Regions from separate parts of the Streptomyces sp. NPDC005803 genome, predicted to be linked through region 4. Evidence: riboswitches for the same ligand, from Rfam matches in the RefSeq annotation. Region 4 holds a riboswitch; each other region holds the start of a gene.
The links. Region 4 has a riboswitch for cyclic di-AMP ahead of ABZ454_RS27720 (LysM peptidoglycan-binding domain-containing M23 family metallopeptidase). Riboswitches for the same ligand answer to the same signal wherever they lie in the genome.

Region 1 (6,963 bases), on a different contig from region 4:
ACGCGGCAGCGGTCGCGGCCCCGGCGAAGGCGAGCGTCGCTGCGGTGCGGGCAGCAGAGCCGGTGTACGGGCGCTGCTTGGGTTTCCGGTGCGCTGCCACGAGGGCGGGCGTCCTTCCTGTCGACGGCCCGCCGGGGTCTACCGACGGGCCCGCCCGGCCCGGCGGCGGGCCGCCAACAGGGGGAGCGGCCCGCCGCCGGAGCCCCGGCGGGGTGACCGGGAACGCCGTCCGGGTGCGGATCGGCGGTGTGCCGGCCACCTGGATGGGACGCTAAGCCCGGGCCAGGAGAAAGAGTTGTCATGGCGCTTATTGTGTGAATTTGGCGTTGCGTTGTCGCCGGACGATCGGAAAAATGGCACCAGACCAGGCAATTGGTGCATCCCGTGGTCAGGTGCCACTAAGCCTCACCTGGCCGCCGAGTGCCGACAAGGCCGCGGCTAGGCTGCGGAGCCATGCGTGTACTCATCGATGTCTTCGTCGCCCTGCACATCATCGGCATCGCCTCTCTGCTGGGCGGATTCCTCACCCAGATGAAGGCGATGGGGGCCGGCACGGCGCGATTCGTCCCGGCGATGCTGCACGGAGCGCTGACCATGCTGGTCACCGGAGTGGCGCTGGTCGGCCTCGACCAGGCCGACGACCACCCCGTGAACAACGTGAAGATCGGCATCAAGCTGCTGATCCTCGTCGTGATCCTCGCGCTCGTCTACGTCAAGCGCGACGACGAGAAGGTCGACAAGGGCCTCTTCGCGACGGTCGGCGGACTGACGGTCGTCAACATCTTCATCGCCACGCTCTGGACCTGAGCGGGGGCGAACGCCGCTGCCCGGACCCGCGAGGGTCCGGGCAGCGGCGTCCACGCGACGTGGGCCGACCGGCTTCAGCCCGGCCGCACGCTCCCGTAGATCGGCATGTAGTAGATCGACTCCTCGCGCACGTTCGCTCCCGGCTTCGGCGCGTGGATCATCATGCCGTCGCCCTTGTAGATGCCGACGTGGCTGATGTCGTCGTAGAAGAAGACCAGGTCACCGGGTTGCAGATCCTCCGTGGCGATCCGGGTGCCGACGTTCACCTGGTCCCAGGTGGTCCGCGGTATGTCGACGCCGGCCGCCTTCCACGCCGCCTGGGTGAGCCCCGAGCAGTCGTACGAGGCCGGGCCGGTCGCCCCCCAGACGTACGGCTTGCCGAGCTGCGCCCGGGCGAACGCCATGACCGTCGCGGCCTTGGTCGAGGCGCCGGCGTCCGCACCGGAACCGGAGCCCGTACCGGTTCCCGTGCCGCTGCCGGTCTCCTTCGCGCCCTCCTCCGCCTTGCGGTCGGCCTCGGCCTTCTTCGCGGCGGCCTGCTTCTTCGCCAGCTCCGCCGCCTTGCGCTCGGCCTCCGCCTCCTTCTTGCGCTCCAGCTCGGCCAGGCGCGCCTTCTCCTCGGCGGTCAGTTTCGACAGCAGGCCGCGGGCCTGGGACAGCTTCGTCTGGACGCTCTGCTTGCTGGTGCGCAGGGTCGCCTGCGACTCGGTGAGGGTCTCCAGGCTCGCCACGGCCTCGGCCCGCTGCTCGGAAGCCTTCGCCTGCTGCGTACGGAAGTCCGACACGGCCCGCGTCTGGCGCTCGGTCATCCGGTCCATGAGGTGGGTCTGGTCGAAGAACGACTGCGGGTCGTCGGCCAGGAAGAAGGTGGCGGTCGGGGCCAGGGCGCCGCCGCGGTACTGGGCGGCGGCGTACGTGCCGAGCGTCCTGCGCGCCTCGTTCAGCTTCTCGGTGCGCCGGGCCACATCGTCCAGCAGCGTGTCCACCTTGGAGCGCTGCTCGGCCGTCGCCTCCTTCGCCTGGTTGTACTGCTGGGTCGCGGTGCCTGCCTGCCGGTAGAGGTCGTCGACCTTCTTCTGCACGTCCTCGATGCTGGGCTTGGGCGCCGGGGCGGCCAGTGCGCTCTGCGTGGACAGCAGGGTCACCGACGCCAGCGCGGCCGTCGTGAGCCCGACGGCGGGGCCGGTGCTGCGCACCAGGGTGCGCGGTTTGCGATGCGACGCCAAGGCCGGCATCTCCTTCCGTGGACCGCCTACCGGGTTAGCTGTCGGGTTCGGGCGGAACGGAAGGCTGCCCTACGGTCCTGGTGGGGGACGTGGACCGATTCACCCCGGTGATGCGTGTGGGTCCCCGGTTCCGGACTTCCCTGCGGGCAGCCCGGATTCGGCGTGGACGCCCGGTCGGCGTGGATCGCCTCTGGGGGTACGGGCCGCCCGGACGAGCACGCTAGCCAACTCATGGTGCCGCTGTGAAGGTTGATGTTCGATATGCCCGATACATTTTCGTGACCTGTACGGATCGGAGCGAAGGCGGGCGGGCGGGGACCGGCGGACGTCCACGCACCGTAGACCCCGGATCGCTCTCGGTGCCCGGCCGCCGGTGCGGGGTTCGTCACTCGGCCCCGGAGTGTCAGTGCGGAGCCCTAGACTCGGACAGCGATGAGCAGCCTCTTTGACGACAGTTTCCTGGCCGGCCTCCAGCACACGGAGGAAGGGCCCCCGCCGCCCCCCGAGGACTCCGCACCCGAAGCGGTGCCGGAGGGCCTCTTCGCGGGCGTTTTCGACGGGCCCCCGCCGCCCCGCGACGCGTACTACCGCGACGGGGCCCACCGCCCGGTCATCGACGCGGCCGCGCTGCTCGACGGGCTGAACACCGAACAGCGCGCGGCCGTCGTGCACGCCGGGTCCCCGCTGCTCATCGTCGCCGGCGCCGGGTCGGGCAAGACCCGTGTCCTGACCCACCGCATCGCGCACCTGCTGGCCGAGCGCGGGACGCACCCGGGCCAGATCCTGGCGATCACCTTCACCAACAAGGCCGCCGGCGAGATGAAGGAGCGCGTCGAGCAGCTCGTCGGACCGCGGGCCAACGCCATGTGGGTCATGACCTTCCACAGCGCGTGCGTACGCATCCTGCGCCGCGAGTCGAAGAAGCTCGGCTTCACCTCCTCGTTCTCGATCTACGACGCCGCCGACTCCAAGCGCCTCATGGCCCTGGTCTGCCGCGACCTGGACCTCGACCCGAAGCGCTACCCGCCGAAGTCGTTCACGGCGAAGGTCTCGAACCTGAAGAACGAACTGATCGACGAGGAGACCTTCGCCGGCCAGGCGGCGGACGGTTTCGAGAAGACCCTCGCCCAGGCCTACGCGCTGTACCAGTCCCGGCTGCGCGAGGCCAACGCGCTGGACTTCGACGACATCATCATGACGACGGTCCACCTGCTCCAGGCGTTCCCCGACGTCGCCGAGCACTACCGCCGCCGCTTCCGGCACGTCCTGGTCGACGAGTACCAGGACACCAACCACGCCCAGTACACGCTCGTACGGGAACTGGTCGGCCCGTCCGGCCCGGAGAACGCCCCCGCCGAGCTCTGCGTGGTGGGTGACGCGGACCAGTCGATCTACGCCTTCCGCGGCGCGACGATCCGCAACATCCTCCAGTTCGAGGAGGACTACCCCGACGCGACCACGATCCTGCTGGAGCAGAACTACCGCTCCACGCAGACGATCCTGTCCGCGGCCAACGCGGTCATCGAGCGCAACGAGAGTCGCCGCCCGAAGAACCTCTGGACCAACGCCGGCACCGGTGCCCGCATCACCGGATACGTCGCGGACACCGAGCACGACGAGGCGCAGTTCGTCGCCGACGAGATCGACCGGCTGACCGACGCGGGCGACGCCAAGGCCGGCGACGTGGCGATCTTCTACCGGACGAACGCGCAGTCCCGTGTCTTCGAGGAGATCTTCATCCGCGTCGGCCTGCCCTACAAGGTCGTCGGCGGGGTGCGCTTCTACGAGCGCAAGGAGGTCCGCGACGTCCTGGCCTACCTCCGCGTCCTCGCCAACCCCGAGGACACCGTCCCGCTGCGGCGCATCCTGAACGTGCCCAAGCGCGGCATCGGCGACCGCGCCGAGGCGATGATCGACGCCCTGTCCCTGCGCGAGAAGATCACCTTCCCGCAGGCGCTGCGCCGCGTCGACGAGGCGTACGGCATGGCGGCCCGCTCCGCGAACGCCGTCAAGCGGTTCAACACGCTGATGGAGGAGCTCCGCACCATCGTCGAGTCCGGTGCGGGGCCGGCCGTGGTGCTGGAAGCGGTGCTGGAGCGTACGGGCTACCTCGCCGAACTCCAGGCGTCCACCGACCCTCAGGACGAGACCCGGATCGAGAACCTTCAGGAACTCGCCGCCGTCGCCCTCGAATTCGAGCAGGAGCGGGGCGAGGACGAGGGCGCGGGCACCCTCGCGGAGTTCCTGGAGAAGGTCGCGCTCGTCGCCGACTCCGACCAGATCCCCGACGAGGACACCGACGGCTCCGGCGTCATCACGCTGATGACCCTGCACACCGCCAAGGGCCTCGAATTCCCGGTCGTCTTCCTGACCGGCATGGAGGACGGCGTCTTCCCGCACATGCGGGCGCTGGGCCAGGTCAAGGAGCTGGAGGAGGAGCGCCGGCTGGCCTACGTCGGCATCACGCGCGCCCGCGAGCGGCTCTACCTCACCCGGGCGGCGATGCGCAGCGCCTGGGGCCAGCCCTCGTACAACCCGCCGTCGCGGTTCCTGGAGGAGATCCCGGACCAGCACCTGGAGTGGAAGCGCAAGGGGCCGATGGCGGCCCCGGCCGGACCGACGTCGGGGATCACGTCGTCGCTCTCCGCGTCCCGCGCACGCTCGGGCCCCTCGGGCTTCGCGACCCGGCGGACCTCGGACAAGCCGACGATCACGCTGGTGGCCGGCGACCGGGTCACCCACGACCAGTTCGGTCTGGGCACGGTGACGGCGGTCGAGGGCATCGGGGACCAGGCGAAGGCCACGGTCGACTTCGGGGACGAACGGCCGAAGAAGCTGCTGCTGCGGTACGCCCCGGTCGAGAAGCTGTAGCGCCCGGCGGGACGGCCGGCCGGGGTTTCCCCGGCCGTTCCGCGCGCCGGTCAGTTCGGGTTGACGTTGTGGCTACGGAGCCAGGGCAGCGGGTCGATGGCCGCGCCGCCGCCGGGGCGCACCTCGAAGTGCAGGTGCGGGCCGGTCGAGTTGCCGGAGTCGCCGGAGTGCGCGATGACGTCACCGGCCTTGACCGGGCCCGAGCGGATCCGGGTGCTGCTGAGGTGGCAGTACCAGGTCTCGGTGCCGTCGGCCGCGGTGACGATGGCCATGTTCCCGTAGGCGGTGTTGAACTGCGTACGGATGGTGCCGTCGGTGGCCGCCATCACCGGCGTGCCGTAGTCGACGGGGAAGTCGATGCCCGTGTGCACGGACATCCAGTTGACGCCCGCCTGGCCGAAGTACGCACTGAGCCGGTGATCCTTGACCGGCATGACGAACTTGGGGCGCAGCGCCTCCTTGCGGGCGGCCTCCGCCGCGCGCCTCGCCTTCTCGGCGGCCTGCCGCTCCTTCAGGTCGATACGCTCCTGCGTGCGGCTGGCGCGGTCGGCGAAGTTCTCCGCGTCGGCACTGAGATTGGCCAGCTGGGTGTCCAGCTTGTTGTTCGCCGCGACCGGCTTGACGGTGCCGGGATCGGCGGCCGCCATCGTCGTGGTCTCGTCCTTCTTCTCCTCGCCGCCGCCCATGCCGCCCACGGACGCTGCGGCGATGCCCGCCACGCTCATCACACAGGCGGACGGAACGGCGACGGTGAGCAGTGCGGAACGCTTCGCGGGGGAGCGCCTGCGGCTGCGGCTCCCGCCACCGCCGCGGGTGACCGGGCGGGCCGCGGGGCGGTGGCTGCCGGCCGGGGCGGGGTCCGGGCCCGGCTCCGGGGAGGTCGTGGTCGCCGAGTCGTGGTCGCGGGTGTGGCCGACCGGCTCCTGCCCGGTGTCGTCAGGCCCGTTGCCGTCCGCCTCGGCGCTGTCGGGGGCCTCGGCGTCGAAGCCCGTCTCCGGGAGGCTGAACTCGGCGGTCAGGTAGGGCTCGTACGGGTCGTAGGAGGCCTGATGCCCGTACGCCTCGTGAGGAGCGGGGGGCTCGTGCGCCGTCTCGTGCGCCGTCTCATGAGCCGCGTGAGGCTCGTAGGTCTCGTACGCCCCGTATGCCTCGTGCGGTTCGTGGCTTCCGTGCGGATACTGCGCCGTCTGTTCGGCTTCGTAGGGCGCCGTCGCCAGGTGGGCGCTCTGCGCGGTTTGCTGGTCGTACTCGGGCGTGGCGCCGGTGTTCCAGGCGGTGGCGTCGTACGTGCCGGTGTCGTGACCCGTCGCGGCGGCGCCGTTCCACCCGCCGTTCTGGTGCCAGGCGGTCGTGTCCCACTGGCCGGAGGAGTCCGGGGCGCCGTGCTGGGCCGGGACCGTGTGGCCGTAGCCGCCGTCGGCGGGCACCCACGTCGCGCCGGTGTCGTACTGCGGGTCGGCGTCGTACGGGTGCTGGGGTGGCGCGGCATAGGCCGTGTGGCCGTAGCCGGCCGCGTGGTGCGTGCCCGTGTCCCACTGGGATGCGTCGTACGCGCCGCTGTAGGCGGCCTGGTCACTGCCGTAGGCGGTGCCGTAACCCGTCGTGGTGTCGTACGAGCCGTCGTAGCTGCCGGGGAGGGAGCCGAAGAGCGGGTCGCCGTCGAAGGTGCCCGTGGAGTGGCCGTCGTACCCGGCGTGCCCGGCGTGGGGGTGCTGGTCGTTCACCAACTTCTCTCTCGCCTCGGCAGCAGGACCAGTGTGTCCGGGGTCCCGTGGGACTCCGGGGGAAGCAGTGGCCGCGACTGTACCCGGCGGTACGTGACGCCGACAATCTTCGACGGCCTCCGAGCGCTCAGGAAACGGGCAATCGGCTGCCTTTCGACGGGCCACTCACACAGCCTTGGCTCTATGTTCGAAACGCGTTCTATTTGTGAGTGATGTGCGGCGTTGACAGGCCGGGGATGTCTGCCGGAAACGGGGCAGGTTCAGGCCACGGACGCGGTGCCGGCGGAGCTCTGGCCCGACGCGTGGGCGTCGAGCGCCTGGCGGATGCGGGCGGC
Region 2 (6,963 bases), on a different contig from region 4:
GCTCGCTCGCCGGCATCGAGACCTCCGACCTGCTGCCCCTCCTGCCCCTGATCGCGGTGGGCCTGCTCACCGCGCTCGGCTGCGCCCGCCCGCTCGCGGCGCTCGGGCTCGGGGACGACGGCGCCCGCTCCCTGGGCCACCATCCCGGCCGGATCCGGCTCGTCGTCGCCGGGGCCGTCTCGCTGCTCGCCGGATGCGCCGTCGCCGTGGCCGGACCCATCGCCTTCCTCGGGCTGTTCGCGCCCTATGCGGCCCGGGCCCTGGCCGGAGCGCGGATGACCGCCGGGATCGTCCTCTCCGCCCTGATCGCGGCCGACATCATGATCGTCGCGGACATCCTCGCGCGGGTCGTCATCCGGCCCTGGGAGACCCCGGTCAGCGTGCTGCTCGCCTTCGTCGGCGGCCCCCTGCTCGTGTGGATCGCCCGCTCGTCCCGGCTGTCCACCGCGGGAGTCCCGGCATGACGGACGTGACCCCGCCCGACAGCGTCGTGCTCCGCACCGGAACACTGTCATGGCTCCTCCCGAGGCGCAGCGCGCTCACCGCCGCACTCCTCCTTCCGCTGCTGGCGCTCCTCATCACCGTGGCGGTGATGGCGAGTTCGACCGGAATGAGCCTGTCGCAGACGCTCTCGGGGCTGCTGGGAACAGGTGACGCCGGCACCGTCATGATCGTGCGTGACTTCCGGCTGCCCCGCATAGTCGTCGGCCTCCTGGTCGGCGCGGCGCTCGGCATCGCGGGCTGTCTCACCCAGACCCTGGCCGGCAACCGGCTCGCCACGCCCGACCTGGTCGGCGTCAACGAGGGCGCCACCGCTGCCGTGGTCGCCACCGCCGCGGGGTCAGCCACCGGCATGGTCGGCAACTGGTGGCTCGGGCCGCTCGGCGCGGTGGCCGCCGCGGTCCTGGTCGTCCTGTGCGCCGGAGGAGCGGGCACCGCCGGCTACCGGCTGCTGGTGGCCGGGATCGGCGTCTCCACCTTCCTCGGCGCGGTGAGCGACCTGATCATGTCGCGCGAGAACGACAACACGGCGGGCGGCGTGTTCCTCTGGGCCGTCGGCAGCCTCAACGGGCGCGACTGGGACGCCGGCCTGCCGCTTGCGGTGGCCCTGCTGTTCCTCGTCCCGCTCTCGCTGGCGGCCGGGCACCGCCTCCAACTACTGCGTTTCGGCGACGAAGTGGCGAGCTCGCTCGGAGTCGACCTGCGGCGGGTACGCGCCGTCGCGCTCGTGCTCGCGGTGCTGCTGGCCGGCACGGCGGTCGGGGCCGGCGGGCCCATCGCCTTCGTGGCACTGGCGGCGCCGGTCCTCGCCCAGCGGCTGACCGGCCCCACCCGCGTGCCGGTCACCGGCTCGGCGCTGACCGGAGCCGCGCTGATCGCCGCGGCCGATGCGATCGGACGCGTCGCCGCTCCGGTCGAACTGCCCGTCGGGGTCGTCACCAGCGTCCTCGGCGGCCCCTTCCTCCTCTGGGTACTGCTGCGGCCCGACCGGGCCGCCGGAAAGGCGTGAGCCGCACATGACCGAGCATCCGACCCGTCCGCAGGCGGGCCTCGACGTCCGCGGCCTGTGCGCCGGGTACCCGGGCCGCCCCGTCGTCGAGAACGTCGACCTCACCGTCCCCGCGGGACAGGTCGTCGCGATCGTCGGCCCCAACGGCTGCGGGAAGTCGACCCTGCTACGGACCGTCGCCCGCCTCCACCGGCCCGACTCCGGCACGGTCCTGGTCGGCGGGACGAACCTCTGGGAGACCGGCCGGCGCCGCGCCGCCCACCACGTCGCCCTGCTGCCGCAGGCGCCGCGCGCCCCCGAGGCGGTCACCGTGGCGGGTCTGGTGCGCTACGGGCGCAGCCCGCACCAGGGGCTGCTGCGCCAGTGGTCGCGCGAGGACGAGCGGGCGGTACGCGACGCGCTCGACGCCACCGGCACCACCGCACTGGCCGGCGAGCGCGTCGACCGGCTTTCGGGCGGCCAGCGCCAGCGCTGCTGGCTCGCGATGGTCCTCGCCCAGGAGACCCCGGTCGTCCTGCTCGACGAACCGACCAGCGCCCTCGACCTCGGTCATGCCGTCGAGGTCCTGGAACTGGTCCGCGAGGTCGCGGCCACCGGCCGCACCGTCCTCATGGTCCAGCACGACCTCGCCGCCGCGGCCCGCTACGCCGACCTGCTCGTCGCCATGAAGGGCGGCCGCGTCATCGCCCGGGGCGCTCCCCGCGAGACGGTCGACCAGGCCCTGGTGAGGGAGCTCTACGCGCTCGACGCGGACATACTCACCGCCCCCGGCGACGGCTCACCGGTCGTGGTGCCGCGCAGCCGGACCGCGGTGGCCGCGCAGCCCACCCCGTAATGTCTCTATTCACCCATTATTCCGATCAGTCACCTATGCCCTATAAGGCCCCCTTTATATAGGGCATAGGTGGCGAATATCCATTAAAACAGCCTTCTCGGGCGCAGTGGTCAGCGTCACGTTTCCGTCCGCCGACGCGGAAGCGGAAGCTTCGGTTCCCTGTCGCCCCAAGAAAGTTGACCCTCTCCCGTGTGGCCGGTGTCACGCCTTTCCTTTTATTGATCTTGCAAATCAATTGTGATCACGAATTCCCGGCTTGTTTCGCCCGGCCTTTCTCGCTTACGGTCACGGTCAATCCGGATGGAACGCCGAATCCTGCCGCCGTCCGGTAACCCGACCACTTATGTGCGGCAGGAGCGGGGGACCCAGGTTTGCCGCCGGTCCGGAAATCCGGAGCGGCTAGGGGTGAAGTCGCCATGTGCGGCCGGACATCTCCAGTCCGAACCCGACAGCTCACCTCGCAGGCGGCGGAGAGGAAAAGCGCCATGTCCATCAAGGGCCAGCACCGTCGTTCCAAGTCCACCCTGACCCGCGGTTTCATCGCCGTGAGCGCGGGCGGAGCCGTTCTCGCGCTCCCCCTGATCGCTGCCGGATCGGCGTCCGCCGCGCCGGCGCAGTCGGTCGTCGCCGGAAAGACCTCGGTCTCGACTTCCGTTGCCGGCAAGGAAACCGCCGTCCGCAAGGCCGAGTCCACCACCTATTCCGTGGTCTCCGGTGATTCGCTTTCCAAGATCGCCCGCGGGCATTCCCTCAGTGGCGGCTGGGAGCGGCTGTACAAGGACAACCGGAGTGCGGTCGGCAGCAACCCCGACCTGATTCACCCGGGCCTGAAGCTGACCATCGGCGCCAAGTCCACGGCCGCTGCCACGAAGAGCGCCTTCAAGGCGGAGAACACCTCGGGCAGCGCCTCGCAGCCGTCGGCCGACCGCTCCGAGAGCGCCGACCGCGCCGACCGTTCCGAGCGGACGGTCACGCCCGTCGTCGAGGAGACCGCCGCCGCGACGCCCGTCGCGGTGGAGACCGCCGCGACCACCCCCGCGCAGAGCGCGACGGCGTACACCGACGACCTCGACGGCTGGATCAAGGAGTCCCTCGCCGTCATGGCCGAGAACGGCATCCCCGGCAGCTACGACGGCATCTACCGCAACGTCATCCGTGAGTCCTCGGGCAACCCGCAGGTCGTCAACAACTGGGACTCGAACGCCGTCGCCGGCACCCCGTCCAAGGGCCTCCTGCAGGTCATCCAGCCCACGTTCGACGCGTTCCACGTGCCCGGCACCTCGCTGGACATCCTGGACCCCGTCGCCAACATCACCGCCGCGTGCAACTACGCCGCTGCCACGTACGGCTCGATCGACAACGTCTTCGGGGCCTACTGATCCACCGCGGTTCGGTCCCCGGGCCGAGTCGTGACAGGGGTGGAAGGGAGCTGAACCGCTCCCTTCCACCCCTTTTGCCGTGCCGCGCGACCCCTGTGCCGCGGGGCCGGTCATCCACCCGACCCGGCAGGCGGGCGCCGGTACCCCGCGGCGCGTGATCACCCCCGGGCCCCTCCCAACCCGGTGCGCGATGCCCCTAGGAACCTTTCATCCCGCGCGCTACCCTCCGCCGCATGATTTCCACGGTGGTCTGGGGTACCGGCAATGTCGGCCGCGCGGCCATCCGCGCGGTCGACGCCCATCCGGCGCTGCGACTCGCCCACGTACTCGTCCACGATCCCGGCAAGGTGGGCCGCGACGCGGGCGCCCTCGCCGGGCTGGACCGTGATCTCGGCGTCGCCGCGACCGACGACATCGACGCGGTGCTGGCCGCCGCTCCCCGCGCCGTCGTGTACGCGGCCTCCGGCGACATCCGCCCCGACGAGGCGCTGAGCGACGTCATCAGGGCGGTGGCCGGCGGCGCCGCCGTCGTCACCCCCGCCCTCTACGCGCTCTACGACCGGCGCGGCGCCCCGCCCGAGCTGCGGGAACCGGTGCTCGCCGCCGTCGCCGGCGGTGGCGGCTCGCTCTTCGTCTCCGGCGTCGACCCCGGCTGGGGCAACGACGTGCTGCCCCTGCTCGTCAGCGGCCTCGCCACCACGGTCGACGTGATCCGCTGTCAGGAGATCTTCGACTACTCCACGTACGACCAGCCCGACTCGGTCCGCCACCTGATCGGCATGGGGCACCCCATGGAGTACGAGCCGCTCATGCTCGCCGCCTCCGTCCCGACCATGGTGTGGGGCGGGCAGATACGGCTGATGGCCCGGGCGCTGGGCGTGGAGCTCGACGACATCCGCGAAACCATGGCCCGGCGGCCGCTCGAGACGACCGTCACTACCAGGACGATGGGCGAGTTCGAGGCCGGCACCCAGGGCGCGGTCCGCTTCGAGGTGCAGGGCATCGTCGAAGGCGAGCCCCGCATCGTCATCGAGCACATCACCCGCATCCACCCGTCGTGCGCCCCGGACTGGCCCTCCCCGCCCGACGGGGCCGGCGCCCACCGGGTGATCGTCGAGGGGCGCCCCCGCATCGAGGTCACGGTCGAGGCCACCGACGAGGACGAGAACCGTTCGGCGGGCGGCAACGCCACCGCCGTCGGCCGGCTGGTGAACGCCATCGACTGGCTCGTGGAGGCGGAACCCGGACTCTACGACGCGCTCGACGTCCCCCTGCGTCCCGCGGCCGGCCGACTCGGAAGGAAGCAGCCATGATCATCGACGTCCCCGAAGGGCAGGAGCCGATCGGCTACGTGTGGGGCGACATGGTCCCCGGCATCGGCATGGCCGCCGCGAACTTCTCGCTGTCCGTGTACGAACACACGACGCTCGGGCTCCGGGAGTTCGAGGCCGCCAGGCTGCGCATCGCGCAGATCAACGGCTGTCTCTTCTGCCTGGACTGGCGCACCGAACGCGACGGCCTGAAGGTCGAGGAGGAGTTCGCCGGCGCGGTGAGCGACTGGCGCACCACCGGGGCCTTCGACGACCGGACCCGGCTGGCGGCCGAGTACGCCGAGCGGTACGCCCTGGACCACCACGGCCTGGACGAGGCGTTCTGGGCCCGGATGACCGCGCACTACAGCCAGCGCGAGATCGTCGAGCTGAGCATGAGCATCGGCTCCTGGCTGGCGTTCGGCCGGCTCAACCATGTGCTGGGTCTCGACGCCGTGTGCGTGCTGCCGGGGCACTGAGCGGGCCGAGGGTGGGGCCGGCCCGGTCGCGGCGCGTTCCGGTAGGAGGTCTGCCCGCCGCCTCCTACCGGGAGGTCGCGCCCCGCCGGAGGCGCCGTCACAGGTCGGTGGCGATGATCTTCTCGATGTTCCGTTCGGCGAGTGCCGTGATGGTGACGAACGGATTGACGCTGGTGTTGCCGGGGATGAGCGAGCCGTCGATGACGTAGAGGCCCGTATAGCCGTGCAGACGGCCGTAGCCGTCGGTGGCCTTGCCGAGGACGGCGCCGCCGAGCGGATGGTAGGTGAGGTGGTCGCCCCAGATCTTGTTGACGCCGAAGAGATCGGTCCGGTAGATCGTCCCCTCCTTCGCGTTGATCTTGTCGAAGATCGTTTTCGCCATGTCGATGGAGGGCTGCTTCCAGGCGGTCTGCCAGTTCAGGTCGACCCTGCCCGTGGCCGCGTTCCAGGAGAACTCGGCGCGGTGCGGGTTCTTCGTGATCGACAGGTAGAACGACGCGAAGGTCTCGATCCCGGTCGGCAGCGGTGCGACCTCGGCGAACGCACCTCCGGCCGCCCAGTTGTCGATGCCGCCGCAGGGGATGCTCGACTGGACCGCACCGGTCGGGTCCCACAGGTGGTTGGCGCGGCCGCACATGACATTGCCGTTGTCGCCCCAGCCCTTGCCGACCTCGTCGCTCAGACCGGAGAGCGCGCCCGTGGCCTTCAGCCGGGTCAGCAGCTTGCTGGTGCCGACGCTGCCCGCGGCGAAGAACACCTTGTCCGCGGTGACCGTCTTGGTGGTGGCGACGCTCCCGTCGGTGCGCAGTGCGTCGATGACGACCGTGTAGCCGCCGCCCTGGGCGGGAGCCACCGAAGTCACCTGGTGCAGCGGCGAGACGGTGATGTTGCCGGTCGCCGCGGCCTGGGCGAGGTAGGTCTTCTGCAGCGACTTCTTGCCGTAGTTGTTGCCGTAGAGGATCTCACCGTCCAGCGCCGACTTGGGTACGGTGCCGGCCGCCTCCTGCTCCATGTAGTCCCAGTCGTACACGTCGGGCACGAAGACGAACGGGAAGCCCGAGCGCTGCGCGTGCTTGCGGCCGACCCGGGCGTACCGGTAGCAGTCCACGCTGTCGAACCACGCGGGGTCGACGGTGCCGACGCCGAGCCCGGCGTTGGCCCGCGGGTAGTACGTGGCGTACATCTCGTCGGCGTCCACCGAGGGGAGGACGGCGCCGAAGTTCTCGCGCTTGGGCGTCACCGCCATACCGCCGTTGACCAGCGACCCGCCCCCGACGCCGCGCCCCTGGTACACCGTGATGCCGCTGAACTCCTCGGCGTCCAGGATGCCGGTGTAGCGGGGGATCGCCCTGTCGATGGGGAAGCCGAGGAAGTTGCTGAGGGGCTGCTTGCTCCTCGTGCGCAGCCAGTAGGCGCGGCCGTCCGGGTTCTTCGTGTTGGCGAAGATCTT
Region 3 (6,963 bases), on a different contig from region 4:
TGAACACCGGCACGTACTACGGCTGCTACCTCGTCCTGCTGCACCGGCTGCCGTACATAGCGGCTCATGTGCTGGCCTTCGCGCTCAGCATGACCGGGTCGTTCTTCCTCAACTCCTACTTCACCTACCGCACCCGGCCCACCTGGCGGAAGTTCCTGCTCTTCCCCCTCACCAACGCGGCCAACTTCGTCATCACCACCGGCGGCGTCTACCTGCTGGTCGACCTGGCCGGATTCAGCAGCCGGTACGCCCCGCTGGTCGCGGCAGCCGCCGCCATCCCCATCACCTTCGTCGTCTCGCGCACGATCATGCTGCGACCGGACGCCCCGCCGAAACCGGTCGAGCGGGTCGGCTGAGCCGGGCGGTACGGAGCCGGGTCCCCCGTATGGCAAAGTAACCCGGTCACATGCGCTGAGCTGGGCAAAGCCCTCCCGCCGCGCATCACTGGGCGGGGCCGTCGCTCCCGCAGCGGCCCGTCACGTCCGACGCGCCGCCCCGCCCTTGCCCGAACCACTCGAAAGGTGCGTCGTGAACGCGAGAAGACATCGTGCGCTGCTGGCCGCCGTCGCAGAGATGCTGGAGCCCGGTGAGCAGGTCCAGGCGACGTCGCTGGTCAATCTCAGCCAGGTCTCCGTCAAGAAGAACATAGCGGTGGGACTCGCCGCGGCGGTCCTGAGCGGTGGAACGATCATCGCCGCGGCGACCCCGCAGCCGATGTACCTCGCGGCCAGCGGCACCCGCCTGTTCCTGTTCCAGGCCAACCCGGCGTTCGCCAAGCCGGACCGGCACGTGGCGACGTTCCGGATCCCCGAGGTCAAGCGGTCCGAGGTCAAGCACGGGCTCGTGAAGCATTCCTTCGTCCTCCTCCACGAGCCCACCGGGAGCGCGCTGCGCATCTTCTTCCCCCGGCTCGCCGCGGGCAGGGACCTGGACGCCATCGCGGCACTCATACCGACGGCGACGGCGTAGCGGCAGGAAGGGCCACGACGGGCCCCGCCCCGCACACCCCCGCCGCCCGCCGAAACCGCCCCCACACGCCGGCGCGGCCACGCCGCCGGACGCCCACATCCCCAACTCCTCCCGAATCGTTGGTCGAATCAGTGGCCCGGACCAGCTCCACTGCCTACCATCGATCACCGCAAGGCTTTGTGCACCGCCGCACAATCTCCTCGGGAGGCTCCTTTGCACCGCCGCCGTCGCACCGCGCTCATCGTCTCCGCCGCACTGCTCACCGCAGCGCCGCTCCTCACCGCCTGCGGCAGCCAGGCCCACCCCGGCGCCGCGGCCGTCGTGGGCGGGGACCGGATCACGGTGGCCACCGTGCAGGGCCAGGTGGCGGACGTACGCCAGGCACAGGACGCCTCCGAGCAGTCCGCCCAGATGACCGGCCAGTCCGGCCAGCTCGTCCGCGCCAAGCTGCACGGCCTGATCCTGGACCGGGTCCTCGACAAGGCGTCGGCGGACGCCGGGGTGACCGTCACCCGCGCCGAGATCCAGCAGATGCGGCAGTCGGCCGTCGCCCAGTACAAGGGGGAGGACGGGCTGCGCGCCGCGGTGCTCCAGGAGCGCTGGATCGCCCCGGACCAGATCGACGCCTTCCTGCGCGAGCAGGTCCAGCTGACCAAGCTCGGCCAGGCGCTCGGCGCCGACCCGACGACCCCGGCCGGCACGAAGATCCTCGGCGACGCGCTGACGAAGGCGTCCAAGGCGCTCGAGGTCGACGTCAACCCGCGCTTCGGCGCCTGGAACAACCAGCAGATCCAGCTCGGTGAGTACAAGGCCCCCTGGATCACCCAGGTCACCGAGCCGGCCCAGTCGGCCGCGGAGGCCGGGGCCTGAGGACGGTTGGGCGGCCGGGGTAGATTCGCAGGGTGAACGCTGAAGACCCCGGCCGCATCGTCCTGCTCACCGCCAGCCACCGCGTGGCCCCCGGCCTGCTGTCCTGGCCCGCCTGGCAGACGCTGCACGCCGCCGACCGGGTGCACTGCGGGGAACCGGACCAGCCTCAGCTGCCGTACCTGCGCGAAGCGGGCATCACCGTCACGCTCGGCGTGCCCGAGGCACAGGAACTCGTCGACGCGTGCGCCGGCGGCCGGACCGTCGTCGTCCTCACCGGCGGCGAAGGCAACCAGCCCCTGACGGACGGGCTCGCCCGGCTGGCCGGCTCGGGCCGGGTACGGATGCCGAACCTGGAACTCCTGCCCGGTTCGTACGACCTGCCGGGCGCCCGGCTCCTCGATCTGGTCCAGGTCATGGACCGCATCCGCGTCGAATGCCCGTGGACCTCGCAGAAGACCCACGAGGGCCTCGCCAAGTACGCCATCGAGGAGGCGTACGAACTCGTCGAGGCGATCGAGGACGGCACCCGCGAGGAACTGCGCGAGGAGCTCGGGGACGTACTGCTCCAGGTCGTCCTCCACGCGCGCATCGCCGAGGATGCCGACGAGGAGCCGTTCTCCGTGGACGATGTCGCGGCCACGCTCGTCGAGAAGCTGATCCACCGCCACCCGCACGTCTTCGGCGACGAGACCGCCGAGACGCCCGAGGACGTCCACGCGCACTGGCTGCGCACCAAGGCCATCGAGAAGCAGCGCGCATCCGTCACCGACGGCGTGCCGCTCGGCCAGCCCGGTCTGGCCCTCGCAGCGAAACTGGCGAGCCGGGTCCGTACCGCCGGCCTCGACGTAGCACTCCCCGAGAGCGGGAACGGGGGCGACGACATCGGCTACCGCCTCCTCGCCCTGGCCGTGCGCGCCCAGGAGGACGGCACCGACCCGGAGGCCGCCCTGCGCGCCGCGGGCCGCGCCTACCGGGACGCGATCAGGGCGGCGGAGGGGCTCGGCTGAGGGCGGACGGCCACAGGAGGCGCCGGAGGGCTGCGGATAACGTCGGGGGGGTGAACGACCACCCCGCCGGCCGCCCCGCCGAAGCCCCTGCCGGCTGCCCCGCCCACGCGGCACCCACCGCTCCGCCCGCGCCCGAACTCTTCACGTGGGAGTTCGCCACCGACCCGTACCCGGCCTACGCATGGCTGCGCGAGCACAGCCCCGTGCACCGCACCACGCTGCCGAGCGGGGTCGAGGCCTGGCTCGTGACCCGGTACGCGGACGCCAGGGAGGCGCTCGCCGACGCCCGGCTGTCCAAGAACCCGGCACACCACGCCGGGTCCGCGCACGCCAAGGGGAAGACGGGCATTCCGGGCGAGCGCAAGGCGGAGCTGATGACGCATCTGCTCAACATCGACCCGCCCGACCACACCCGGCTGCGCCGGCTCGTGTCCAAGGCGTTCACCCCGCGGCGCATCGCGGAGTTCGAGCCGCGGGTGCAGGAGCTGACCGACCGGCTCATCGACGGGTTCGCCGGGAAGGGGGAGGCGGACCTCATCCACGAGTTCGCCTTCCCGCTCCCCATCTACGCGATCTGCGACCTGCTCGGGGTCCCCCGCGAGGACCAGGACGACTTCCGCGACTGGGCGGGCATGATGATCCGCCACGGCGGGGGCCCGCGCGGCGGGGTGGCCCGCTCCGTGAAGAAGATGCGGGGCTACCTCCTCGAACTGATCCACCGCAAACGGGAGGACCCGGGGGACGACCTGATCTCAGGGCTGATCCGGGCGAGCGACCACGGCGAGCACCTGACGGAGAACGAGGCCGCGGCGATGGCCTTCATCCTCCTGTTCGCCGGCTTCGAGACGACCGTCAACTTGATCGGTAACGGCCTCCACACCCTGCTGGGCCACCCGGAGCAGCGCGAGCGGCTCCAGCGCTCGCTGGCCGCGGGGGAGACGGAGCTGCTGGCCACCGGCGTCGAGGAACTGCTGCGGTACGACGGGCCCGTGGAACTCGCGACCTGGCGGTATGCCACCGAGGCGCTGACCATCGGTGGGCAGGAGGTCGGCGAGGGGGATCCCGTGCTCGTGGTGCTGGCGGCCGCCGACCGGGACCCCGCGCGCTTCGACGGACCGGACACGCTGGACCTTGCGCGGCGTGACAATCAGCACCTCGGCTACGGGCACGGCATCCACTACTGCCTGGGAGCACCGCTCGCCCGGCTGGAGGGGCAGGCAGCCCTCGCCACGCTCCTCAGACGCCTTCCGGACCTGCGACTTGCGGGGGAAGCTGCCGATTTGCGCTGGCGGGGCGGGCTCATCATGCGGGGGCTGCGCACCTTGCCGGTGGAGTTCAGCCCGGGACCGGCGCTCGGTGAAGGTGACACTCTGTCAACTCTGTGACTTTCACGTGATCTCTGCTGCATCGACTTGTGACACACGTTCGAGTCCCGCTAGGTTCACCGTTCGACTCACCAGTCACTCGTCAGTCACACGGAAGGCATTCCCATGGGCTCCGCGAACGGCAGACACCGTCGCCCTCGGCAGGCACCCGCGATCATCGTCGCCGCAGGCGTGACCGGCTCGGCCATCGCCATCCCGCTGCTCGGCGCGGCGGGTGCGCACGCCGCCGACGCCTCGACCTGGGACCGGGTGGCCGAGTGCGAGAGCGGCGGCATGTGGAGCGCCGACCTCGGCAACGGTTACTACGGGGGCCTGCAGTTCTCGCAGGACCTCTGGAAGTCCTACGGCGGCGACTCGTACGCCGAGCGCGCGGACCTCGCCAGCCGCTCGCAGCAGATCGCCGTGGCGGAGAAGGTCCTGGCGGACCGGGGATCGAAGGCGTGGCCCAGTTGCGCGGTCGTCTCGGGCCTCGCCGTGGACACCGGCCTGCCGGGTGTGGACCCGGGCAGCGCTCCGTCCGCGGACCCCGCCGGGAGTGCGGACACGTCCGCGAGCGCATCCCCCGCCGACCCCTCCGAGCACGCCGCCCCGTCGGACGGCGCGACCTCGAAGACGACGAAGCCCGCGGGCGACGCGAAGGGCAAGACGGCCGAGCCGGACGCGTCCGCGTCGTCGCCGGCCACGCCGTCCGCCACGCCCTCGGGTGAGGCCTCCGGGTCCCAGGAGGACGCGGGGGCGCAGGAGAAGGCCGGCAAGCACCGGGGCGCGCCCGCCCCCGAGGAGAGCCGGTCGGCCGGTCTCGGTGGTGACCGGGACGCGGGGCGGCATGCCTCGCGGGGTGACGGTGACGCACGCGACCCTGGCGCCGCGGCTGCTGACGGTACGTACACCGTCCGGGCCGGCGACAATCTCTGGGCGATTGCTGACGCACAGAAGCTGTCCGGCGGCTGGACGGCGCTGTACGAGGCCAACAAGGCGGAGGTCGGCTCCGATCCGGACCTCATCCTGCCTGGCCAGAGCCTCGATCTCGGCGTGAAGGCCGAATGAGCGCGGTCTGATCATCAGCTGAAAACGCCCCCGAAACTGGGGTAGTTAAGAGGCCTATGTCCCACTTTTGACTCAGTGAGACATGGGTCTCTTTGCGTGAACTGGCGCATCTTGTTCCGGAGGCCCCGTCACATCCGCCCCGACCTGCGCAAACAGCGGTTATTCGGATGCGCGTAAGGGCCGTTTATCCGGTATGTCTATCTTTGGTTCTGGGGGTGGAGTGTGTTTACGGTCGGAACCGCTCGCACCGCGGGCCCCATCGACCGTCACGCCGAATCCTGCCGTCGGTCGAAGGGAACAGACGCGTAAAGCGCCGTAGGCAGGAGCGGGGGACCCAGGTAAGCGCCGGGCCCGATCGTCGGGAGACGCATCAGGACCGGCTTGGGGTGAAGTCGCACGCAAGGACGTGCGACCGGGCAACTCACTTGGCCCGAACCCGACAGCTCACCTCGTAGGCGTCGGTGAGGAGAAGTCTCGATGCTGCTCAACAGCAAGGGCAACAAGCACCGTCGCCCGTCCAAGGCCGTCCGTCTCGCCACGCTCGCCGGTGTCGCCGGTGCCGCCATCGCCGTGCCCCTGATGGGCGCGACCGGCGCCTCCGCCGCCTCCGTGGCCACGTGGGACGCCGTCGCCCAGTGCGAGTCCGGCGGCAACTGGTCCATCAACACCGGCAACGGCTACTACGGCGGTCTGCAGTTCTCGCAGTCCAGCTGGGCCGCCGCCGGCGGCACCCAGTACGCGGCCCGTGCCGACCTGGCCACCAAGGCCCAGCAGATCGCCACCGCCGAGAAGCTCCTCGACATGCAGGGACCGGGCGCCTGGTCCTGCGCCGGCGCCGGCAACCTGAGCAACGACGGTGTCGACCCCGGTGTCGGCACCGGCTCCGCCGCCAAGACCGAGACCCCCAAGAAGCAGTCGGCCCCGGTCCAGAAGGCCGAGCCGAAGAAGGCCGAGCGCGCCGAGGCCCCCTCCACCAACCGCTCGGACCGTTCGACCGCCCCCAAGGCCGAGTCGAAGACCGTCACCACCCCGACCGGCAAGAAGGTCGAGAAGGGTGATGGCGAGTACAAGGTCGTCACCGGCGACTCCCTGAGCAAGATCGCCGCCGACCACAAGGTCGAGGGCGGCTGGGAGCAGCTGTTCAAGCTGAACAAGGACATCGTCACGGACGCCGACCTCATCTACCCGGGTCAGCAGCTCCACCTGACGAAGTAGTGGCGATCTCTCCTCGCTGATCACTCCGGCCGCCCCGGCCCCGTGCGCACCCTCCCCCGTGTGCGCCGGGCCGGGGTCGGCCGGTTTCCGCGTCGCTCGTTCAACTGTTGTAGTTACCGGCCAGTAAATTTCTGGTCCTATGCCCTGCTATGCCTGCCCTTGGGTCCTTTTTCGTCCCAGGGGACGGGCGGTCGGCCGACTGAGAGGGCCCAGCCGGTTAGGCTCTTGTCGCAAGGCCAAAGCGACCCTGCACCACCAGTGTCACATTCCAGAAGGAGATGCCTCGTGCCGTCCATCGACGTCGTCGTAGCCAGGGAAATCCTCGACTCCCGCGGAAACCCCACGGTCGAGGTCGAGGTCGGCCTCGACGACGGCAGCACGGGCCGTGCTGCTGTGCCGTCCGGCGCCTCCACCGGCGCGTTCGAGGCCATTGAGCTTCGCGACGGAGACCCCAACCGCTACCACGGCAA
Region 4 (6,963 bases):
CGCCGTGGGAGAGGTCAACGCCTTCGGCGATCTGCTGCCGGGACTCACCGGGCTGCCCGGCAGCGGAGCAGAGGGCCTGGACACCTACGCGGCGCAGGTCGCCGCCGTACTGAACCGAGCAAGGAACCACCGTGTCAGCGCATCCTGAGTCATCCTCCGACGTCATGGACGCCGTCGGCCCCGACATGAGCGAGGTCGTGGGCAGCCACGATCTGCTGCTCGTCACCCTGGACACCCTGCGGTACGACGTCGCGGCGGAGCTGGCCGCCGCCGGGCGCATCCCGAATCTGGCCCGGCATCTGCCGGACGGCCGCTGGGAGAAGCGGCATGCCCCGGGGAGCTTCACCTATGCGTCGCACCAGGCGATCTTCGCCGGGTTCCTGCCCACGCCGGCCGCCCCCGGGCCGCACCCCCGGCTGTTCGCCGCACGGTTCGCCGGCAGTGAGACCACGGCGGAACGCACGTTCGTCTTCGACGAACCCGACCTGGTCTCGGCGCTCGCCGGGGCCGGATACCGCACGGTGTGCATCGGCGGGGTCGGGTTCTTCAACCAGCGGGCGCCGCTCGGCTCGGTGCTGCCCGGACTGTTCCAGGAGGCGCACTGGGAGCCGGAGTTCGGCGTGGCCTCACCCACCTCGTTCGAGGCGCAGGTGGCCCGCGCCGAGCAGGTCGTCGCGGGACTTCCGGCCGGTCAGCGGCTGTTCCTGTTCGTCAACGTGTCGGCGCTGCACCAGCCGAACTGGTTCCACCGGCCCGGCGCGACCCGCGACGCGGGCGACAGCCGCGCCACCCACGCGGCCGCACTGGAGTACGTGGACGCCCACATCGGCCGTCTCTTCGCCGCCGCGAGCAGCCGCCGCCGCGCCTTCGCCGTCGTCTGCTCCGACCATGGCACGGCGTACGGCGACGACGGCTACACCGGGCACCGGCTCGGTCACGAGTGCGTCTGGACCGTTCCGTACGCACACTTCTTCCTGGAACCGGGGGCCACGGCACGATGACCGGTCTGCACACCACTCGCCCGTACCAGAGCTACGTCTACGCCTATCCGCACAAGACGGCCTACGGCCGGCTCGCCGGGCAGCCCGGCGGACGGCCCGCGCTGAGCGACCTGTGGGCGGGCGAGAACAAGGACGCGCTCTCGCTCTACCTCCACATACCCTTCTGCGAGGTCCGCTGCGGTTTCTGCAATCTCTTCACCCGGGTCGGCGCGCCCGACGAGCTCACCACCCGCTATCTCGACGCCCTGGACCGGCAGGCGACCGCCGTACGGGACGCGCTGGGGGACGGGGAACCGGTGCGCTTCGCCGCCGCCGCGTTCGGCGGCGGGACGCCCACCTTCCTGAACGCCGGCGAGCTGGAGCGGCTGTGCGACATCGCGGAGAAGCGCATGGGCGCCGATCTGCGGTCCGTGCCGCTGTCCGTCGAGACCTCGCCGTCGACCGCGACGGCCGACCGGCTGGCGGTCCTCGCCGACCGGGGGGCGACCAGGATCAGCATCGGTGTGCAGAGCTTCGTGGAGGCCGAGGCCCGCGCGGCGGTCCGCCCGCAGCGCCGCGCCGACGTCGAAGCGGCCCTGGGCCTGATCAGGGAGAGCCGCGTCCCGGTCCTCAACATCGACCTGATCTACGGCATCGACGGCCAGACCGAGCGGAGCTGGCGCACCTCGCTGGACGCGGCACTCGCGTGGCGGCCTGAGGAGTTGTACCTCTACCCGCTCTACGTCCGGCCGCTGACCGGCCTGGGCAGGCTCGGGGCCGCTGCCGAGGCCGCTGCGGACGCCGCCTGGGACGAGCAGCGGCTGCGGCTGTACCGGGCGGGCCGCGACCACCTCCTCACCCATGGCTACGAGCAGGTGTCGATGCGGATGTTCCGCCGCGCCGACGCCCCGCGGAGCGACGGCCCCGACGACTACGCCTGCCAGACCGACGGCATGATCGGCCTGGGCTGCGGCGCCCGCTCGTACACCTCGCGGCTGCACTACTCCTTCGACTACGCGGTGGAGATGCGCGAGGTGCGGGCGATCATCGACGGCTACACGGCCGCCGAGGACTTCTCGCATGCCGAGGTGGGCCGGTTCACCGACGGCGACGAGGCCCGCCGCCGTCATCTCCTGCAGTCCGTCCTGCAGGCCGGGGGACTGCGCGTGTCCGAGTACCGCGAGCGCTTCGGTACGGCCCCGGACGAGGACTTCCCCGAGGAGCTCGCCCGGTTCGAGGGCCGGGGCTGGCTCGACGGGGAGGCGGCGGCCGCCGGCCGGCTGCGCCTGTCGCCCGAGGGTCTCGCCCACTCGGACGCCGTGGGTCCCGACCTCTTCTCCCCCGCCGTACGGGCCGCGATGGCCGCGTACCAGCTGAAGTGAGCCCCGTATGGACCTGACGATCCTCTACCGCGGCCCGCTCGCCTCGTGCGACTACGACTGCCCGTACTGTCCGTTCGCCAAGCGGCGCGACAGCGGGGAGCAGCTGCGGGCCGACCGGGACGCGCTGGAGCGCTTCACCGCGTGGGCCGCGGAGCAGACCGACGACCGGATCTCGGTGCTGTTCACCCCGTGGGGCGAGGGGCTGGTCCGCTCCTGGTACCGCCGGGCGGTGGTCGAGCTGGCCCGGCTGCCGCACGTGCGCCGGGTGGCGATCCAGACGAACCTCAGCGGCCGTACGCGGTGGCTGGCGGAGGCGGGCGCCGAGTGCCGCGACAAGATCGCGCTCTGGTGCACGTACCACCCCGGCCAGACACCCTACGAGCGGTTCCTCGGCCGGTGCGGGGAGCTGGTCTCGCTGGGCGTCCGCCACAGCGTGGGTGTGGTCGGGCTCGACGGTCATCTCGCCGAGGCACGGCGGCTGCGGGCGGCCCTTCCCGAGGAGGTCTACCTCTGGGTCAACGCCGCCGAGGGCCACACCTATACGGACGAGGAGGCGGACCGGTGGACCCTGATCGACCCGCTGTTCCCGTACAGCCGCCACCCGCACCGCTCGGCGGGTCTGCCCTGCCGGACGGGTGAGTCGGTGATCTCGGTGGACGGTGACGGCACGGTGCGCCGCTGCCACTTCGTCCGCGCCGAGCTCGGCAATCTCTACGACGGCAGCTACCGCGCGGCCCTGGGCCCCCGGGCCTGTCCGCTCGCGGTCTGCGACTGCCACATCGGGTACGTGCACCTGGAGACGCTGCCGCTGTACGACGTCTTCGCCGGCGGGGTACTGGAACGCGTACCGGCCCTGCCGCTGTCCCCGGTCGCCGTGGCCGGCGCTCCGGGCGGCTGAGGACAGCGGGCTGCTCAGAGCGGCAGCAGGTCGGGCCGCTTGGCCTCCACGTGGTCCCCCGAGGACTCGCCGCGCAGCCGCCGTCCGATCCACGGGACCAGGTACTCGCGTGCCCAGTGGATGTCGTCGCGCCGTACTTCGAGCGTGCCGCGCTGTACCTGCGGCGGCCACTCCTGATCCGGGTCGGCGGGCACGTCGAGGCCGAGGACCTGGGCGGCGCGCAGCGCGACCCGGGTGTGTCCCTCGGGCGACAGGTGCAGCCGGTCGTTGTCCCACGCCCGCCTGTCCTGGACCGAGCGCAGGGACCAGAGGTCGAGGACCGGGCAGTCGTAGCGGTCGGCGATGGACCGGACATGGGCGGTATAGGTGGCGATCTTGCCGCGCAGATGGCGCAGCACGGGAACGTTGCGGGTGTCGAAGCCGGTGGTGACCATGACGGTGCCGACCGACCGGGTCAGGTCGGCGACCGCGCGCTCGAAGCGCTCGGCCACGTCGTCGGGGTCGGTGCCCGGCCGGATGATGTCGTTGCCGCCGGCGCAGAAGGTCACCAGATCCGGGGCGAGTTCCTTGGCGCGCGGCACCTGTTCCTCGACTATCTGGTCGAGGAGGCGTCCTCGTACGGCGAGATTGGCGTATCTGAAGTTCTCGTGCGCGGATCCTGCGCCGCCCGTCGTCGCCTCGGGGTCCGGGAGCTGGTCCGCGAGGAGTACCGCGAACCGGTCCGCCCAGCCGACGAAGGTTCCGCCCGGGCCGGGATCACCGACTCCCTCGGTGAAGCTGTCGCCGATCGCCGCGTACGACCCGATGACGCCCCGTCGGTTGATGACGCCCTGCTGGATGTTGTTCGAATCGTCTGCCACAAGGGCATATCCTGCACCGCCGAATGTGACCTACGCGACCGTAATACGGGGTTGACGGGTGGTGAGATAGACCACCCGGTCAGTTTTTGGTAAAGGGGGAATAAGAATGTCCGGCACCAGGGGACGCCCCCTGGTGCCGGACACATACGGCGGAGGGGCGGCGCGCCGCCGCGCACCGCCCCTCCGTGTATCGCTCAGCTCCCGGTCACCGGACCGGGACCGGTGTCACCTGGATCAGACGTAGATCCCGTGCGACGCCAGGTAGGCGATCGGGTCGATGTCCGAGCCGTACGCCGGGCCCGTGCGGACCTCGAAGTGGAGGTGCGGGCCGGTGGCGTTGCCGGTGGCGCCGGACAGGCCGACCTGCTGGCCCGCGGTCACGGTCTGGCCGGCCGAGACGGAGAGCGAGGACATGTGGCCGTACTGCGAGTAGTGGCCGTCGGCGTGCTTGATGACGACCTCGTTGCCGTAGGCGCCACCCCAGCCGGCGGTGACGACGGTGCCGGAGGTGATCGCCTTCACGCTCGTGCCGGTCGCGACGGGGAAGTCGATGCCGGTGTGGCTGCCGCTGGACCAGTTGGAGCCGGAGGCGCGGTAGGCGGTGGTGTGGTTGCCCGGGACCGGGTGGACGTAACCGGAGTCGTTGCTCTGGGCCGCCGGGGCCGAGGTCTCCTCGGACGCCGTGGCGTCGGAGGACGAGGAGGACGAGTCGGCGGCCGTGGAGGCCTTCGTCTCGGTCTTCTGGGCCGGGGCCTTCGACGGGGCCTTCGTCGAGGTGGAGGTGGTCGAGGCGTGGCCCCAGGCCTTGCCGCCGAGGGTCAGCTTCATACCCGGGAAGATCAGGCTCGGGTCGTCGCCGACGACCTTGCGGTTGTCCTGGTACAGCTTGTGCCAGCCGCCCTTGAGCTTGTGCTCGGCAGCGATCTTCGACAGGTAGTCGCCGGAGACGACGGTGTACGTCTCGGTACCGGCCTGCGTCTTCGCGACCTGCTTGGCCGGGGTGGCGTGCGTGGCGGCCGACTGCGAGGCGGCGGGGGCGGCCTGCTCCGCGGCGTTGGCGCCGGTGGCACCGAGCAGCGGAAGCGCGATCACGGCGCCGCCGGCGCTCGCGGCGACGACGCCGCGGGCGATGGTGCCGGCCTTGGGACGACGGTGCTTACCCGAGATGGGCATGAAGGTTTTCCTCTCCGGCGCCTGCGAGGTGAGCTGTCGGGTTCGGACTGGAGATGTCCGGTCGCGGCGGACGCGACTTCACCCCGAGCCGGCCGGATTCCCGGTCGGCGGCTTACCTGGTTCCCCCGCTCCTGCCACGCGGTGAGTGGGTGCGAATTCCGGGCGGCGGCAGGATTAGGCGGTCCGTCCGGATTGCAGCGAACGTAAGCGAGCCGGGACGGCGGAAACAAGCCACGAGTTCTCCGCGGGATTCCGCACCGGAAAGCCGGCGCGGAATTCCGGTCACACTCCGTGGATTACGGATCTTGGCTTTCCGCGCGGTGCTTGGAATACCCATCGGGCGCACCGCCACACACCGTCACGGATATGATCCCGCTCACGAGAAGGTGATCATCTCCCCTGCGATCAGGGCATGTTCGGATAAAAGGAGCTATTCGGACATGTCATGCCCGCCGCCCCTTCCGCATCGGCTCACCCACCGGACCGGCCCCCTCCCCGCCGGGCCCGCACACCCTTCGCGGGGCCCGAAGTGCGGGCGTGACCAAGATGATTGCCCGAGGAATCGATGTCGTATCGTCACGAGAGTGGTCCCGCGGGCGACACGCGCCGGCGGCAGAGCCTCCAGGAGTGACCGTGACGCAGCAGCTGCCGCAGACCCCGTCGACGGAACCCGAACTGGCGGGTGTCCGCAATTTCCGTGACGTGGGCGGGCTGCCCACCTCGGACGGCCGCCGGGTGCGGTACGGACGGCTCTACCGCAGTGGTCACCTGGCGCACGCCACGGCCGAGGACACCGCGTTCCTCGCCGGTCTCGGCCTCCACACGGTCTTCGACTTCCGCAACGTGGCCGACCACAAGCTGGACGGCCTGGACGTGGAGCTGCCGGGCGTGCGCAATGTGAGCATCCCGCTGAGCGACCCGGCGGACGGCGCGGAGTTCTGGCGGATGGTGCGCGACGGCGACATGGACGAACTGCGGTCGATCCTGGCCGACGGCAAGGGCTCCCGCCGCATGATCGCCTCCTACCGCCGGACCATCCTGGACCGCACGGCCGAGCACAGCCGGGTTCTGCACGCCCTGGCCGAGGACAGCGTGCCCGCCCTGATGCACTGCGCCGCCGGCAAGGACCGCGCGGGGCTCTCGATCGCGGTGTCCCTGCTCGCCGTCGGCGTCGAGCGCGAGGCCATCGAGGCCGACTACCTCAAGTCGAACGACGCGCACCGCCGCTACAGGATCCGCCGCAGCGACACCTCCCCCGCCGGAATGTCGCCCGAGGTGATGGAGCTGCTCAATCCGCTCTTCGGCGCCCACCCCGACTACCTGGCCGCCGCCTTCGCCACCATCGACGAGACCTGGGGCAGCACCGACCGCTACCTCGCCGAGGGTCTGAAGATCACCCCGGAGACGCGGGAGCGACTGCGCGAGCGCCTGCTCGACGAGATCTGAGCGGCCGGCCGGCGCCCCCGGCTACTGGTTGTGCATCCCCACGGCGAACAGCAGGTAGAGGAAACCCGCGACGACGTGCCCGGCCACCAGGTAGGCGAAGAGCCTGATGACGAGCCCGCGGGGCATCTTCTTCTCCTGCGGGTCGTAGTTCTTGGGCCGGGCGGGGCTGAGCGGGTCGTAGTTCTCGGAATCGGACATGACAGGTCCTTTCAGGCGGGCCGGTG

Region 1: it holds a riboswitch for cyclic di-AMP, as region 4 does, so the genes downstream of both, ABZ454_RS24720 (NlpC/P60 family protein) here and ABZ454_RS27720 (LysM peptidoglycan-binding domain-containing M23 family metallopeptidase) in region 4, are expected to answer to the same signal.
Region 2: it holds a riboswitch for cyclic di-AMP, as region 4 does, so the genes downstream of both, ABZ454_RS28025 (transglycosylase SLT domain-containing protein) here and ABZ454_RS27720 (LysM peptidoglycan-binding domain-containing M23 family metallopeptidase) in region 4, are expected to answer to the same signal.
Region 3: it holds a riboswitch for cyclic di-AMP, as region 4 does, so the genes downstream of both, ABZ454_RS05545 (transglycosylase family protein) here and ABZ454_RS27720 (LysM peptidoglycan-binding domain-containing M23 family metallopeptidase) in region 4, are expected to answer to the same signal.

The regions. Positions count from the first base shown of each region.
Region 1 is NZ_JBEXXO010000018.1:77,294-84,256, forward strand. Features, by position in the region: gene ABZ454_RS24710 (NlpC/P60 family protein) at 1-100, opposite strand, end outside; gene ABZ454_RS24715 (hypothetical protein) at 454-807, shown strand; gene ABZ454_RS24720 (NlpC/P60 family protein) at 882-2,042, opposite strand; cyclic di-AMP (ydaO/yuaA leader) riboswitch at 2,041-2,206, opposite strand; gene pcrA (DNA helicase PcrA) at 2,466-4,904, shown strand; gene ABZ454_RS24730 (peptidoglycan DD-metalloendopeptidase family protein) at 4,955-6,628, opposite strand; gene ABZ454_RS24735 (alpha/beta fold hydrolase) at 6,889-6,963, opposite strand, start outside.
Region 2 is NZ_JBEXXO010000022.1:73,177-80,139, forward strand. Features, by position in the region: gene ABZ454_RS28010 (iron ABC transporter permease) at 1-464, shown strand, start outside; gene ABZ454_RS28015 (iron ABC transporter permease) at 461-1,510, shown strand; gene ABZ454_RS28020 (ABC transporter ATP-binding protein) at 1,518-2,345, shown strand; cyclic di-AMP (ydaO/yuaA leader) riboswitch at 2,642-2,825, shown strand; gene ABZ454_RS28025 (transglycosylase SLT domain-containing protein) at 2,831-3,724, shown strand; gene ABZ454_RS28030 (dihydrodipicolinate reductase) at 3,958-5,037, shown strand; gene ABZ454_RS28035 (carboxymuconolactone decarboxylase family protein) at 5,034-5,513, shown strand; gene ABZ454_RS28040 (GMC oxidoreductase) at 5,611-6,963, opposite strand, start outside.
Region 3 is NZ_JBEXXO010000003.1:37,741-44,703, reverse strand. Features, by position in the region: gene ABZ454_RS05575 (GtrA family protein) at 1-356, shown strand, start outside; gene ABZ454_RS05570 (hypothetical protein) at 529-969, shown strand; gene ABZ454_RS05565 (SurA N-terminal domain-containing protein) at 1,183-1,839, shown strand; gene ABZ454_RS05560 (nucleoside triphosphate pyrophosphohydrolase) at 1,872-2,846, shown strand; gene ABZ454_RS05555 (cytochrome P450) at 2,897-4,231, shown strand; gene ABZ454_RS05550 (transglycosylase family protein) at 4,337-5,278, shown strand; cyclic di-AMP (ydaO/yuaA leader) riboswitch at 5,580-5,751, shown strand; gene ABZ454_RS05545 (transglycosylase family protein) at 5,756-6,493, shown strand; gene eno (phosphopyruvate hydratase) at 6,779-6,963, shown strand, end outside.
Region 4 is NZ_JBEXXO010000021.1:169,139-176,101, forward strand. Features, by position in the region: gene ABZ454_RS27695 (STM4014 family protein) at 1-148, shown strand, start outside; gene ABZ454_RS27700 (STM4013/SEN3800 family hydrolase) at 186-1,001, shown strand; gene ABZ454_RS27705 (STM4012 family radical SAM protein) at 998-2,362, shown strand; gene ABZ454_RS27710 (STM4011 family radical SAM protein) at 2,370-3,260, shown strand; gene ABZ454_RS27715 (SGNH/GDSL hydrolase family protein) at 3,275-4,120, opposite strand; gene ABZ454_RS27720 (LysM peptidoglycan-binding domain-containing M23 family metallopeptidase) at 4,355-5,293, opposite strand; cyclic di-AMP (ydaO/yuaA leader) riboswitch at 5,299-5,451, opposite strand; gene ABZ454_RS27725 (tyrosine-protein phosphatase) at 5,927-6,739, shown strand; gene ABZ454_RS27730 (DUF6126 family protein) at 6,761-6,937, opposite strand.